3 regions of the Alsobacter sp. P4_H11 genome follow, and region 3 is predicted to be linked to each of the others. Evidence: riboswitches for the same ligand, from Rfam matches in the RefSeq annotation. Region 3 holds a riboswitch; each other region holds the start of a gene.
The links. Region 3 has a riboswitch for cobalamin ahead of AC1DSZ_RS19480 (CbtB domain-containing protein). Riboswitches for the same ligand answer to the same signal wherever they lie in the genome.
Positions count from the first base shown of each region.

Region 1 (4,939 bases), on a different contig from region 3:
CCGGCCAGCCGGATCCGCGGGTCGTACACCGCGCAGCCCTTCACGATGGCGGCGGCCGACTGCGATTGGCCGCTCACGTCCAGCACCAGCAGCACCGGCCAGCCCAGCGCGGCCGCCACGTCCGCCGACGAGCCGGACCGCCCGGGCGCGGCCGGCACGCCGTCGAACAGGCCCATCAGCCCCTCGCAAAAGGCGAGATCGGCGTCCGCGGTCGCCTGCGTGGCGAGGCCGCCCAGCATCTCCGGCGACATCGACCAGGCGTCGAGATTGAGGCTCGGCCGACCCGTCGCGGCGGCGTGGAAAGCGGGATCGATGTAGTCCGGCCCGCATTTCGCGCCCGTCACGCGCAGGCCGCGGCGCGCAAAGGCGCGCAAAAGGCCGAGCGTTACTGTTGTCTTGCCGCTGGACGAGCGGGGGGCCGCGATCACGAGGCCGGGCGTGGGCATGGTCATGCCCCATCCCTGCGCGAAATCCGAAAACCCGGCAAGCGCTTCGACGCCGCAAAGCCTTTGCGCCGCGCCCGGGAGGCGCTACCACCATGCCATGAGCCACGCGCCGCCGGAGGACATCCCGCCCGTCGCCAGCCTCCGCCGGGGCTGGACCACCGGCTCCTGCGCGACGGCTGCGACGCGCGCCGCCTTCGAGGCGCTGCACACCGGCGTGTTTCCCGATCCGGTCGAGATCACGCTGCCCAATGGCTCCCGCCCCGCCTTTGCGCTGGCTGTGACCGAACTTGGCGAAGGCTTCGCCCGCGCGGGCGTCGTCAAGGACGCCGGCGACGACCCGGACGTCACCCACGGCGCGCTCGTGCTCGCGACGCTGCGCCGTGGGCCGCCAGGCTCGGGCGTCACGTTCCGCGCCGGCCCCGGCGTTGGCATGGTGACGCGTCCCGGCCTGCCGATCCCTCCCGGCGAGCCCGCCATCAATCCCGTTCCGCGTGAGATGATGCGCGCCGCCGTCGCGGAGGCCGCCGCTCTGCTGGGCGTTTCGGCCGATTGCGAGATCGAGATATCGATCCCGGGCGGCGAGGAGATCGCCAAGCGAACCCTCAACGGCCGTCTCGGCGTGGTCGGCGGGCTTTCGATCCTGGGCACCACCGGCATCGTGACGCCCTATAGCTGCGCGGCCTGGATCCACAGCATCCATCGCGGGATCGACGTGGCGCGCGCCTCCGGCCTCCACCACGTCGCGGGCGCGACGGGGGACACCAGCGAAAAAGCCGTCCAGCGCCTGCATGGGCTGGACGAGATCGCGCTGATCGACATGGGCGATTTCGTCGGCGGCATGCTGAAATATGTCCGCCGCCACCCGGTCGAGCGCGTCACCGTTGCGGGCGGGTTCGCCAAGATGACCAAGCTCGCCCAGGGGCTGCTCGATCTCCACTCGCGCCGGGGCGAGGTCGATCTCGGCTGGCTCTCGGAGCGGTTCGGGGAAGCGGGCGCATCAGCGGGGCAAATCGCCGAAGCCGCCGCGCTGGCCTCCGCCAACGAGGCGCTGCTGCTGGCGCGCAATGCGGGCGTGGATCTCGGGGCCGCGGTCGCCGAAGCGGCCTGGGCCACGGCAGCCAAGGCGCTGGCCGGCTCCGGCGTGGAGCTGGACGTCGTGGTCTTCGACCGGCAGGGCGCGTTGGTCGCCCGCACGCCGTTCCGGCCGGTCTGACGCCGGCGCTCTCGCGGGAAAAATTGACAGGCTTCCTTCCGCACGCCTATCACTGAGGCCGTGATGGTCCCTCGCATGAGGGTGAATAGGGAATGCGGTGAGCCCTCGGGCGATGCCGCAGCTGCCCCCGCAACTGTGAGCGGGTAGCCGAGCGCCGATATGCCACTGGGGCGACCCGGGAAGGCGGCGCACGGCGCCGATCCGCGAGCCAGGAGACCTGCCACCACGAAAACCGATGCTGCGGGCGGGGCGCCTTGCGGGATCGTGCGGCCCAGAGCCGCGAATTCTCCGGGATCGCCGTGCGGTCCCGTCGCGCCCCGATCGAAAGACGCCCACGGGCGGGAGCGCCGAGAGAATGGCTCGCACAACCATCCATGTCTGCGTGACGTGCCGGCTGGCCGACGATCCGCTCGAGGAGCAGCACGGCCGAGCCGGCGCGCGCCTGCACCGCGCCGTCGCCGATCTGGCGGCGCAGCGCGCCGCACCCGTCGACATCATCCCGGTGGAGTGCCTTAGCGTCTGCAAGCGCCCCGTCACGGTCGGCTTCGCGGCGGCCGGAAAGTGGACCTACGTGTATGGCGACTTTCCGGCCGAGGTGAGCGCCGAGACCATCGTCAACGGCGCGCTGCTCTATGCGGAAGCTCCCGACGGATTGATCCCGTGGCGCCAACGCCCGGACATGCTGAAGAAGGGCGTCATCTCGCGCTCGCCCCCGCTCGCGGCGCCCGCCGCTTCCCCGTCGCCCCTGTCTGAGGCCGCCGAATGACCGCGCCTGCTCAATTGTCCAAAGTCCCCGTCACGATCGTCACCGGCTTCCTCGGCGCCGGCAAGACGACCCTGATCCGCCACGTGCTCGAGAACGCCGGCGGCCGGCGCTTGGCGCTGGTGATCAACGAGTTCGGCGACGTCGGCGTGGACGGCGAGATACTGCGCTCCTGCGGCGTCGAGAGCTGCCCTGAGGAAAACATCGTCGAGCTGGCCAATGGCTGCCTGTGCTGCACGGTGGCGGACGACTTCATTCCGGCCATCGAGGCGCTGCTCGCGCATGAGAAGCGGCCGGACCACATCATTGTCGAGACCTCCGGCCTCGCGTTGCCCAAGCCGCTCGTGAAGGCGTTCGACTGGCCGCCCATCCGCTCGCGCCTCACGGTCGATGGCGTGATCGCCGTGGTGGACGGCGCCGCCGTGGCGGCCGGCCGGTTCGCCGATGATCCCGAGGAGGTGCTAGCCCAGCGCGCCGAAGATACCGCCGTTGACCACGACAATCCGCTCGAGGAGGTCTACGAGGACCAGCTGCTCTGCGCCGACCTCGTGATCCTCAACAAGGCCGACCTCATGGACGAGGCCGAACTCGCCCGCGTGTCGGCCGAGATCACGGGCGCGATCCCGCGCGCGGTGAAGATCGTCCCCACCCGCGAGGGCAAGATCGACGCCGACGTGCTGCTCGGCATCGCGGCCGCCGCCGAGGACGATCTCGCCCAGCGCCTGTCCCACCACGACGCCGAGGAAGGCCACGACCACGACGACTTCGACAGCTTCGTGGTGGAGTTGCCCGCGGTCGCGGATCCGGCCGCCCTGGTGGCGCGGCTCGCCGCCGTGGCCGAACAGCACGACGTGCTGCGCATGAAGGGCTTCATGGAGGTGTCCGGCAAGCCGATGCGGCTCCTCGTGCAGGGCGTCGGCACGCGCTTCCGCCACCATTTCGATCGCGCCTGGACCACGGGCGAGCGGCGCCGCAGCCGCCTCGTCGTGATCGGCGAAAAGGGCATCGACCGCGCCGCCATCGAGGCGGCCCTGGCCGCCTGACGCCATGCACCTGCTCCGCACCGAGACGCGCACGCTCGACGAGGCTGAAGCCGCGGTCGATCTTGCGCAATCGCCTGCGGAGCTGGTGTTCCTGAGTTTCACCGACAGCGACATGACGGCGCTCGCCCGGGCCTGGGACGCCGGGCGGGACCGGTACCCCACCCTGCGCATCGCCCCGCTGGCGCAGCTGAAGCATCCCTATTCGGTCGACCTCTACGTCGCCAACGTCGCCGCGAAGGCGCGCTTCGTGCTCGTGCGGCTGCTCGGCGGGCTCGACTACTGGCGCTACGGCGTCGAGGAACTCGGCCGCGCCGCGCGCCAGCAAGGGTTCCACCTCGCCGTGGTTCCGGGCGATTACCGGCAGGACGAACGCCTGGACACCGCCTCGACGCTGCCGCCCGAGGACCTGCGTCGCCTCTGGGGCTGGTTCCACGAGGGCGGCCCCGAGAACCTCGCCAGCTGCCTGGGTTTCCTGTCGTCAACCATCGGCGCGGGGAGGCCTTGGGATGAACCCAAGACTGTGCCGGCCATGGGCGTCAGCGCGGAGCTGAGCCGAGAGGCCCACGCGGTCGCTACAGGGCCGCAGGTTGGAACCCTCTCCCGCGAAGCGGGGAAGGGCAGGGAGGGGGCGGCGGAGCGCCGCGGAGCCGGCCATCCGGGCGTGAACCCCGGCGCCTCCTCTGTCGGCTCCGCCGACATCTCCCCTGCTTCGCGGGAGAGAGTTGCGCTCGTCCCGCCGCGCGCTCTCATCACCTTCTATCGCTCCGTCCTGATGGCGGGCGACACCGCCGCGATCGCGGCGCTCGCCGACGCGCTCGCGCAGCGCGGTTTCGCGGTGACGGCCGCATACGCGTCCAGCCTCAAGGACCCGGCGGCGGCCGAGGGCTTGTCGACGCTGATCGCCCGCGAAAAGCCGGACGTAATCCTCAACACCACGGCCTTCTCGGGCCGCGCCGATAACGGCGGCGGCGTGCTCGACGAAGCCGACGCGCCGGTGCTGCAGGCCATGCTGTCCGGCGCGCGCCATGAGGCGTGGCTGGACAGCGGACGAGGGCTTGGCGCGGCCGATCTCGCCATGAACGTCGTCCTGCCCGAACTCGACGGCCGCATCATAGCGGGCGCGATCTCGTTCAAGGCCGAAGCCGCCCGCAGCGAGGCGCTGGAATACTCAAGCCTTTCCCATCGGCCGGACCCCTCGCGGGTCGCCGCCGTGGCCGACCGCGCCGCCGCCTGGGCGCGCCTGCGCCGGACGCCCGCCGCGGAGCGTCGGATAGCCTGCGTGCTCTCCGACTACCCCCACAAGGGCGGCCGCGCCGGCTACGCGGTCGGCCTCGACACGCCCGCCAGCGTGGCCGCGATCGCGCAGGCGCTGGAGGGGGCGGGGTATGTGGTCGGCGCGGCGCCCGATCCGCAGAGACTGATATCGACGCTGGCGGGCGACGCCGCTGCCCTGGAGCCCCTCTCCCCCAAGGGG
Region 1 is NZ_JBFUKI010000003.1:180,040-184,978, reverse strand. Features, by position in the region: gene AC1DSZ_RS06635 (cobyrinate a,c-diamide synthase) at 1-446, opposite strand, end outside; gene AC1DSZ_RS06630 (cobalt-precorrin-5B (C(1))-methyltransferase) at 544-1,659, shown strand; cobalamin riboswitch at 1,707-1,898, shown strand; gene AC1DSZ_RS06625 (DUF1636 family protein) at 2,015-2,425, shown strand; gene cobW (cobalamin biosynthesis protein CobW) at 2,422-3,465, shown strand; gene cobN (cobaltochelatase subunit CobN) at 3,470-4,939, shown strand, end outside.
Region 1: another riboswitch for cobalamin. It lies ahead of AC1DSZ_RS06625 (DUF1636 family protein); the one in region 3 lies ahead of AC1DSZ_RS19480 (CbtB domain-containing protein).

Region 2 (4,939 bases), on a different contig from region 3:
CGCGGGTTCGGCGCAGCGACTTCGTCAGCCTCGACCGGCGCCACCTCAGCTACCTCAACTGGATCGAGGCGCTGAACTGCCTTTATTGCAGCTATGCGAACGGCGTGATCGCGTATGTGCGTGAGATCGGCAGCCGCACGGAGCAGTACTGGTGCCCGATCAAGCACGCGCTGCGGATCAGCGACCCGCACAAGCGCTATTACGAGTTCCTGGAATATGGCGACGCCCAGGGCTACCGCGCCCGGCTCGGTGAATTCCGAGCCGCGCTTGCGGCCGAAGCAGAAGCGCCGCCGCCGGATCTGAAGCCCTCCGACGCTCGCGAATGAGGGCGGCCGCCTGAGGCGTGTCGAGCGCCGCAACCGTCGCGAACATCTGCGGCCGCTTCTCGACAGAGGTGCATTTCGGGTCGATAAGCGGGCGCGTCTAGACCGAGTGGACCGCCATGCAGCCTCCTGGCTTCCCCGCCCGCACGCTCATCATGGGCATCGTCAACGTCACCCCGGATTCGTTCTCGGACGGGGGCGACTTCTTTGATCCCGAGGTGGCTATCCGCCATGCGCAGGACCTCGAAGCCGAGGGCGCCGACATCGTCGATCTCGGGGGTGAATCCACCCGTCCGGGGCATCAGGCGATCGGCGCGGAGGAAGAGCAGCGCCGCGTGCTCCCCGTGGTCGCGGCCCTCGCGCCGGCGCTGTCGCGCCCCATTTCGATCGACACCTACCGTGCGGACACCGCCCGAAAGGCGCTGGCCGCCGGGGCTCGCATCATCAACGACGTCTGGGGTCTCCAGCGCGACCCGGACATGGTCGCGGTGGCGGCCGACCATGACTGCGACGTGGTTGTCATGCACAACCGGGAGACGATCGATCCCTCGCTCGACATCGTCGAGGAGTTCCGGCGCTACTTCGATCGCACCATCGGGCTGGCGCGCCATGCAGGGCTCCGCGAGGAGAGGCTGATCCTCGATCCCGGGATTGGCTTTGGAAAGAGCTGGGCGCAGAACATGGATGCGTTGCGGCGCGTGGCCGAACTCAAGGCGTTCGGATTTCGCGTTCTGGTCGGGGCATCGCGGAAATCTTTTCTGCGCCGCATCCTGGGCGACGATGTTGCCCCGAAAAGCCGGATTTTCGGCACGCTCGCGGCCCATTCGGCTGCGATCGCGGGCGGCGCCGACATCATCCGCGTTCACGACGTGAAAGCGCATGTCGACGCCGTGCGCACCCTCGACGCGCTTTGGCGCGATCGTGGCGGCGCGGGATACCCCCCGAACGCGACGTGAACCGCGCGCCGCGATGTTTCCAGCCGGATGCGCGCGCGCGAGCTAGCAGTTCTTCGCGCCAGGAGCTTTCATGACCGACCGCGTCACCCTTTCGCGCCTTGCCGTTTATGCACGCCATGGCGTGCTGCCCGAGGAGGCGACCCTCGGCCAGCGTTTCTACATCACGCTCACTTGCGAGCTGGATCTTCGCCCGGCCGGCGCGGCGGATGATTACAACCAGGCCGTATGCTACGGCGCCCTGGCGGATCTTGCGGTCGGGATCGCGACACAGCGCCGCTTCAAGATCATCGAGGGCCTTGCCGAAGCGATCGCCTCAGCCGTGCTGGACGCCCACCCGCGCGTCCAGGCCGTGACGGTCAAAGTGGAAAAACCGGAGGCGCCGGTGCAGCACATCCTCGATACGGTCGCGGTCGAGATCGAGCGCCGCCGTGGCTAGGGCGTGGCTGAGCCTGGGCGGCAATATCGGCGTCGACGCGGCCGCCAAGCGCGCCGCCATCGCGGACGCGCTGCGCCGGCTGGCCGACCGGGAGGTGCGCGTGATCGCGCGCTCCGGCGATTACCGCACTCCTCCCTGGGGGCCGGTTGCGCAGGACTGGTTCGTGAACGCCTGCGCGGAGATCGAGACCGATCTGGGCCCGCGGCAGCTGCTGGACCTGCTTCTTGCGATCGAGCATGACATGGGCCGCGTGCGCGTCGAGCGCTGGGGTCCACGGCTGATCGACATGGACATTCTGGCCTACGAGGGCGTCGTTCTGGAAGGCCCCGATCTCACCCTTCCGCACCCCCGCATGATGGACCGCGCTTTCGTTCTCGCGCCACTGGCCGAGATCAGCCCGGACCTGCTGATCGGGGGAACGTCCGTCGCACAGGCCCTCGCGCGCCTGGATGCGTCGGGAATCCGGCGACTGGGATGAGCTCGCCGGCGCGAGCCCATCGCCCGGCGACGGTCAGGGTCGGCGAGCTTTCGCCCGCGCGGCGTTGAAGATTGGATTATTTTCATCGTGAGCTCCCCACCGATCGAAGGAGACCAGCGCCGGCAGCTCGGCCCGTTTCGCCCAGCCTGCCGCCTGGAGATCGGGTTCCTTGTTGAACGTGCTGACATAGCCGAGGCAGAGATAAGCCACCGGCACGATCTCATCCGGGATCCCCAGGATCGAGCGGAGCCGTTCGGACTTGATGATGCTCACCCAACCCACGCCCACGTTTTCGGCCCGGGCGGACAGCCACAGGTTCTGGACGGCGCAGACGGCGCTGTAGATGTCCATGTCAGGCTGGTGCGTCCTCCCCAGCACCACCGGCCCCGCTCTGTTCCGGTCGCACGTCACGCAGACGCCGATCGGCGCCTCGCGGATGCCCTCCAGCTTCAGGTTTCGGTAGGCCCGCGCCCGCACGGGATCGAAGCGCCGTTCGGCTTCATTGTTCGCCTCCGTGAACGCCTCGTGAAGGGCGGCCTTGATGGCGGGATCGCTCACCACGATGAAGTCCCACGGCTGCATGAAGCCGACGGACGGAGCGTGGTGCGCCGCTCGCAAGATGCGCCCGATCACCTCGGGCGGTACCGGGCGCGGCAGGAACTCGCCGCGCACGTCTCGCCGATTAAAGATGCAGTCGTATACGGCCGTGCGCTCCTGGTCGGAGAACAGCCCATTCGCGTCCATGATTCCCCTCACAGATCGAAGCTGGCCGCGCTCCGTCCGCGAGCGTGCCCTATGGGTTCAGGCCGGTCTTCTGACTTGGGATCGTCCCGTTTCCGCGCCTTCCCGGCAAAAGCCAGTGGCATCCAGCGAAAGCGGTCCCCCTTACAGCGTTGGGCACGTGGCGGAGTTTCACCGCCTTCCCGATTCTCCCGAGTGTTCGGGCTCCTGAACGGACCGATGATGCCACGCGCCGGAGCTGCGCGCCAGCGCAGCCCCGGCTGCGCGTCTCACCCTTGCGGCACGTAGAGGCTCGCCCCCGAGGCGACGAACTCGGCGCTTTTGGCGGCGAGGCCTTTCTGGCGTTCCTCCTCCGCGAGGGTGTCGGCCCGGATGTCCTGGCTGATCTTCATCGAGCAGAATTTCGGACCGCACATCGAGCAGAAATGCGCGACCTTGTGCGCGTCCTTCGGCAAGGTCTCGTCGTGGAACTCCCTGGCGGTGTCGGGATCCAGCGACAGGTTGAACTGATCCTCCCAGCGGAATTCGAACCGGGCGCGGGACAGGGCGTCGTCGCGCAATTGCGCCGCCGGATGCCCCTTGGCGAGGTCCGCCGCGTGGGCGGCGATCCGGTAGGTGATCACGCCGGTCTTCACGTCGTCGCGATTGGGCAGGCCAAGATGCTCCTTCGGGGTGACGTAGCAGAGCATCGCTGTTCCGAACCAGCCGATCATGGCCGCCCCGATGCCGGAGGTGATGTGATCGTAGCCGGGCGCGATGTCGGTCGTCAGTGGCCCGAGCGTGTAGAAGGGCGCTTCGCCGCAGGTCGCGAGCTGCTTGTCCATGTTGGCCTTGATCTTGTGCATCGGCACGTGGCCGGGGCCCTCGATCATGACCTGGCAACCCTCGCGCCAGGCGACCTTCGTGAGCTCGCCCAAGGTGTCGAGCTCGGCGAACTGGGCGGCGTCATTGGCGTCCGCGATGGAGCCCGGACGGAGGCCGTCACCCAGCGAGAACGACACGTCGAAGCGCCGCATGATGGCGCAGATCTCGTCGAAGCGTTCGTACAGGAAGCTTTCGCGATGATGGGCAAGGCACCAGCGCGCCATGATCGAGCCGCCGCGCGAGACGATGCCGGTGACCCGCCGGGCGGTGAGCGGCACGTGGGCGAGCCGCACGCCGGCGTGGATCGTGAAATAGTCGACGCCCTGCTCGGCCTGTTCGATCAGCGTGTCCTTGAACACCTCCCAGTCGAGCCTGGCGGGATCGCCGTGCACCTTCTCGAGCGCCTGGTAGATTGGGACGGTGCCGATCGGAACCGGCGCATTGCGCAGGATCCACTCTCGGGTGTTGTGGATGTTGCGGCCGGTGGAGAGGTCCATGACGGTGTCGGCGCCCCAGCGGATCGCCCAGACCATCTTCTCGACCTCTTCGGCGACCGACGACGTCACGGCCGAGTTGCCGATATTGGCGTTCACCTTCACGAGGAAGTTGCGGCCGATGATCATCGGCTCGAGCTCGCGGTGATTGATGTTGGCCGGGATGATGGCGCGCCCGGCGGCGATCTCCTGCCTGACGAATTCCGGGGTGACATGGGCCGGAATGGCGGCCCCGAAGCTTTCGCCGTGCGCGAGCGCTTCTTCCGCGCCCGCCAGGGGCAGCTCGCGGCCGAGATTTTCGCGGGCGGCGACATAGCGCATTTCTTCCGTGATGATTCCGGCCCGGGCGAACTCGTATTGGGTGACCAGGGCGCCCGGAGTTCCGGTCAGGACCCGCCGTTCGGCTGGGCAAGCCGGGGCGAGCGCGTCGGCCGAGACGGACCCATTGTCCTCGGGCCGGACGGCTCGGGGCTGGGCGGCGACGAGGCCGGGACGGATCGAAAGCCAGAGAGAGCGAGCCTCGGGCAGGCCGGCAGCCAGATCGATCACGGCGTCGGCGTCCGTGTAAGGGCCGGAGGCGTCGTAGACGCGCAGCGGCGGCTCCTGCGTTCCGGCGCTGAGCACGATCTCGCGCACCGGGACGGTGA
Region 2 is NZ_JBFUKI010000006.1:216,807-221,745, reverse strand. Features, by position in the region: gene AC1DSZ_RS12620 (hypothetical protein) at 1-326, shown strand, start outside; gene folP (dihydropteroate synthase) at 443-1,279, shown strand; gene folB (dihydroneopterin aldolase) at 1,350-1,715, shown strand; gene folK (2-amino-4-hydroxy-6-hydroxymethyldihydropteridine diphosphokinase) at 1,708-2,193, shown strand; gene bluB (5,6-dimethylbenzimidazole synthase) at 2,227-2,937, opposite strand; cobalamin riboswitch at 2,981-3,160, opposite strand; gene thiC (phosphomethylpyrimidine synthase ThiC) at 3,204-4,939, opposite strand, start outside.
Region 2: another riboswitch for cobalamin. It lies ahead of bluB (5,6-dimethylbenzimidazole synthase); the one in region 3 lies ahead of AC1DSZ_RS19480 (CbtB domain-containing protein).

Region 3 (4,939 bases):
GCATCCCGTGCGTGCCCGGCTCCGAGGGCGGCATCACGGATGATGACGAGGCCATGCGGGTCGCGGCCGACATCGGCTACCCGGTGCTCGTGAAGGCGGCCGCCGGCGGCGGCGGGCGCGGCATGAAGGTGGCGCGCACCGAAGGCGACCTCGTTGACGCGCTGCAGACCGCCCGCACGGAGGCCAAGGCCGCCTTCGGCGACGACGCCGTCTATCTCGAGAAGTACCTCGAGAAGCCCCGCCACATCGAGCTGCAGGTGCTGGGCGACGGCCGCGGCGGCGCGGTGCACCTCTTCGAGCGTGACTGCTCGCTGCAGCGTCGCCACCAGAAGGTGTGGGAGGAAGGCCCCTCCCCGGCGCTCAACGGCGAGATGCGCTCCAAGATCGGCGCAACCGTCGCCAAGGCGATGCAGGAGCTGCAATATCTCGGCGCCGGCACGGTGGAGTTCCTGTACGAGGACGGCGAGTTCTATTTCATCGAGATGAACACCCGCATCCAGGTGGAGCATCCCGTCACCGAGATGATCACCGGCATCGATCTCGTGAACGAGCAGATCCGGCTGGCCGCCGGCGCGGACCTGTCGTTCTCGCAGGACGACATCCAGCTCAACGGCCACGCCATCGAGTGCCGGATCAACGCCGAGCACCCGGCCACCTTCATGCCCTCGCCGGGCCGGATCGCCTATTTCCACCCGCCGGGCGGGCTGGGCGTGCGCGTCGATTCGGCCGTGTACCAGGGCTACACCATCCCGCCGAACTACGATTCGCTGGTCGGCAAGCTGATCGTGCACGGACGCAACCGCAATGAGTGCCTGATGCGCCTTCGGAGGGCCCTGGACGAGTTCGTGGTGGATGGGATCGAGACCACCCTACCGCTTTTTAGGGCCCTGGTTCGTAACCCAGACATCCAGAACGGGGACTACGATATTCACTGGCTGGAGAAGTATCTTGCAGCCGGGGGCATGAACGATCCGACCGGCGCTTGAACGCTGGCGATGACGAGAGCCCGCAGGAGCGGGCCGTAGCGGATGGCGAGACGACAGGACGCTGACACGGAGATCACGCCGGAGCTTTTGCTCCGCGCCTACGCGTGCGGCATTTTTCCCATGGCGGAGAGCGCCGACGATCCGGCGCTTTACTGGGTGGAGCCGCGCGAGCGCGGCGTCATCCCGCTCGACGGCTTCCAGCTGCCGTCGCGGCTGGCCCGCACGGTGCGCTCGGACCGGTTCGAGGTCCGCGTCGACCATGATTTCGAGGGCGTCATCGACGGCTGCGCCGCGCCGGCGCCCGATCGCCGCCAGACCTGGATCAACGCGAGAATCCGCGAGCTCTACGGCGCGCTGTTCGATCTCGGCTGGGCCCACACGGTGGAGTGCTGGCGCGACGGGCGACTCGTGGGCGGGCTCTATGGCGTGCGGCTCGGCGGCGCCTTCTTCGGCGAGAGCATGTTCCACCGCGAGCGGGACGCCTCCAAGGTGGCGCTGGTGCATCTGGTCGCCCGGTTGCGGGTCGGTCATTTCCGCCTGCTCGACACCCAGTTCGTGACGCCGCATCTCGCTGGCTTCGGCGCCGTCGAGGTGCCCCGGCGCGACTACCGCCGGCTGCTCGACGCCGCCACCAATGTCGAGGCGGATTTCACCGCTTGGCCCAAGGCGCCCGCCCCGACGGGGCGCGACGTCCTGGACGCCCTCGCCTGATGGTCGCCGAGCTCGCCGCCGCGGCGTCGCGCTCTATTGACCGGGCGAGGCCATGCGGCTAGGCATCCGGGCGAGCGAGCGCGTAGCTCAGCCGGTAGAGCAACTGACTTTTAATCAGTAGGTCCTGGGTTCGAGTCCCAGCGCGCTCACCACCATCAAGGCGCTTACCGGCAGGCGCTTGAATTCCTCCGCCGATATTGGGGTCGCCCGGCATCCACACGGCTCGGCGGTGTTTTTTTCGCGGCGTGCGCGCCTGAAATTCACTCAATTCGATGGACGCCGCGCAGCCCTCCGCTATGCTGCCCGTGCGACGGCGCCCTTCGGGGCTTGAAAGGGAACGCAGTGCGGGCGCAAGCCCAAAGCTGCGACTGCCCCCGCAACTGTGAGCGGCGAGCGAAGGCGAGTTCACCACTGGTCCATCAGGGCTGGGAAGGTTCGCCGGAGCGACGACCCGCAAGTCAGGAGACCTGCCGTCGCGACAAACCAAGGGCGGGCGCCCGGGATGGTTCGCGACAGGCCGCATCCACGAGGGACGCGGCGCTCCCGTTCCGCCATGCGCCGCGCCGGCAACTCGGGGTGAGAACATGTTGCAGCAGTCTTCCGTCGCGTCACACGTCCCGGCCGTCAAGGCCAGCGCCCTTCTGCAGGCCGCCTTCGCGGTTCTGCTCGGCGTCATGCTGGTCGGCTTCACGGGCTTTGCCCACGTGGAGGCGGTGCACAACGCGGCTCATGACACGCGCCACGCCAGCGGCTTTCCCTGCCACTGACGGCGCGGCGATGTCCGTTTTTCGTTCGATCGTCTTCACGGCCGCGGCGGCCGGCCTTCTGGTTGGCCTCACCGTCACGGGCCTGCAGCAGGTTCGCGCCGTTCCGCTGATCCTCAAGGCCGAGGTCTACGAGCAGAAGGCCGAGGCCGCGCAGACGGCTCCAGCCCCTGTGGCGCCGCACGCTCATGAGCTGGGCGCAGCGCCGCATTCGCACGCCGCGACCGCTGCGCCGCACGAGCACGGGGCCGCGTGGCAGCCGGCCGAGGGCTTCCAGCGCAACGCCTTCACGGCGCTGTTCAACGTCGTGACCTGGATCGGCTTTGGCCTCGGCCTCGCCGGTCTCATGGTGATCGCCCGCCGCCCGGCCACCTGGCGCGAAGGCCTCATCTGGGGTCTCGGCGGTTTCGCCGCCCTCACGCTGGCGCCCAGCATCGGGTTGCCGCCCGAACTGCCCGGCATGCCGGCCGCCGACGTGGTGGCGCGCCAATTCTGGTGGATCGGGGCCGCGCTTTCCACCGCGATGGGGCTCGGCTTGATCGCTCTCACCCGCGCGCCGCTGCCCTGCATCTTGGGCGCTCTGCTGCTGGTGGCGCCGCACCTCGTCGGAGCGCCGCAGCCGCCCGCCGCCGAAAGCGCCGTTCCGGACGCCATGGCGCGGGATTTCGTGACGGCCGTGATGGTCAGCGCCTTCGTTTCATGGGCGCTGCTTGGCGCCCTCACGGGATTCTTCCTCCACCGCTTCCGCGGGAGCGAGAGCGAGGCCTGAGATCGCGCCGCGCAGGTCGCGACTGGTGATGTGAAAGCGCGCGCCGGGCTCCAACCCGGCGCGTTGCATTTTGAGCCGGGCCGCAAGCCAGAACGCAGCCTGATGGCGGGCCGCGAAAGCCAGGCACTCGGCGGGCGTCGGCTCCTGCCGCAACAGCGCCCGAAACGCGCGCCGATGCATCACGCATCGCCCGTCCTCGCCCGGGGGCGAGAAGGCCAGGCAGTCGTTGGCGCCGTCCCACTCCATGCGCCCTTGTAGCGGGGTTAGGGGCCGCCGCGCAAAGGCGTTCGAGCACGAGGCAAAAGCGGCGCAAGCGTTGCTGCGCAATGCTTATTTCGGCTGCGCCTCCCCGCTTTGACCACATTCGCGGCGCATGCCGTCGCGCGCTGGAACAGGTGGGTTTGCGTCGATGCGATTCTTTTTGCGCGGGATCGGTTTTGTGTTCACGGCCGGCGCGATCGTGTTCGTGGTGGCCGCGATCGCGGTCGGCGGCCTGCTCTGGAAGGTGTCGCGCGATCTGCCGGACTACACGCAGCTGGCCGACTACCAGCCTGCCGTGATGACCCGCGTGCACGCCGCCGACGGCAGCCTGCTGGCCGAATACGCCCGCGAGCGGCGCATGTTCATCCCCATCCAGTCGGTCCCCAAGCTGGTGATCGCGGCCTTCGTGTCGGCCGAGGACAAGAACTTCTACAAGCACCAGGGCGTCGATCCGGAAGGCATCGCCCGCGCGGCGCTGTACTACTTCAAGCGCGACCAGGGCCGCCGCCCGCAGGGCGCCTCCACGATCACCCAGCAGGTGGCGAAGAACTTCCTGCTCACCAGCGAGCAGACCTTCGATCGCAAGATCAAGGAGGTGCTGCTGGCGCTGAAGATGGAGAACACCTACACCAAGGATAAGATCCTCGAGCTCTATCTCAACGAGATCTATCTCGGCCTCGGCAACTACGGCATCGCGGCCGCCTCGCTGAACTACTACGGCAAGTCCGTCCACGAGCTGACCCTGGCCGAGGTCGCCTATCTGGCGGCGCTGCCGAAAGGCCCAAACAACTACAATCCCTTCCGCTTCCGCGAAGCCGCCACCGAGCGCCGCAACTACGTCATCGATCGCATGGTCGAGAACGGCTATGTGAGCAAGCAGGACGGCGACAAGGCCAAGGCCGAGCCGCTCGACGTGAACCCGCGGTCGCTTTCGCCCAACACCTACGCTGCGGGCTTCTTCGCCGAGGACGTGCGCCGCGAGATCGCGGACCGTTTTGGCGAAAAGGCCCTGTACGAGGGCGGCATGTCCGTGCGCACGACCCTCGACCCGAAGATCCAGGTCATGGCCCGAAAGGCGCTCGCGGACGGGCTGGTGCGCTACGACGAGGCGCATGGCTGGCGCGGCGCGATGCAGAAGATCGACATCGCCAGCAAGGAATGGGGCGCGGCCCTGGCCGAAGTGCCGGCGCTTGGCGACGTGCAGCCCTGGCGCCTTGCGGTGGTGACGGACGTCGTCCCGGAGGGCGCCCGCATCGGCCTCCAGCCTGCGCGCGAGCCGTCGGGCGCGATCGCCAAGGCGCGCGAGACCGGGTTGATCACGCCGGACGGCCTCAAATGGACCCGCAAGGCCCCGCGGCAGGCGCTGGCCGCCGGCGACGTCATCTACGTGGAGCCCGTCGACGGCAAGCCCGGCCAGTTCCGCCTGCGCCAGCTGCCGGAGATCTCCG
Region 3 is NZ_JBFUKI010000012.1:2,388-7,326, forward strand. Features, by position in the region: gene accC (acetyl-CoA carboxylase biotin carboxylase subunit) at 1-986, shown strand, start outside; gene aat (leucyl/phenylalanyl-tRNA--protein transferase) at 1,029-1,697, shown strand; tRNA gene AC1DSZ_RS19475 (tRNA-Lys) at 1,774-1,849, shown strand; cobalamin riboswitch at 1,992-2,186, shown strand; gene AC1DSZ_RS19480 (CbtB domain-containing protein) at 2,285-2,464, shown strand; gene AC1DSZ_RS19485 (CbtA family protein) at 2,475-3,230, shown strand; gene AC1DSZ_RS19490 (penicillin-binding protein 1A) at 3,640-4,939, shown strand, end outside.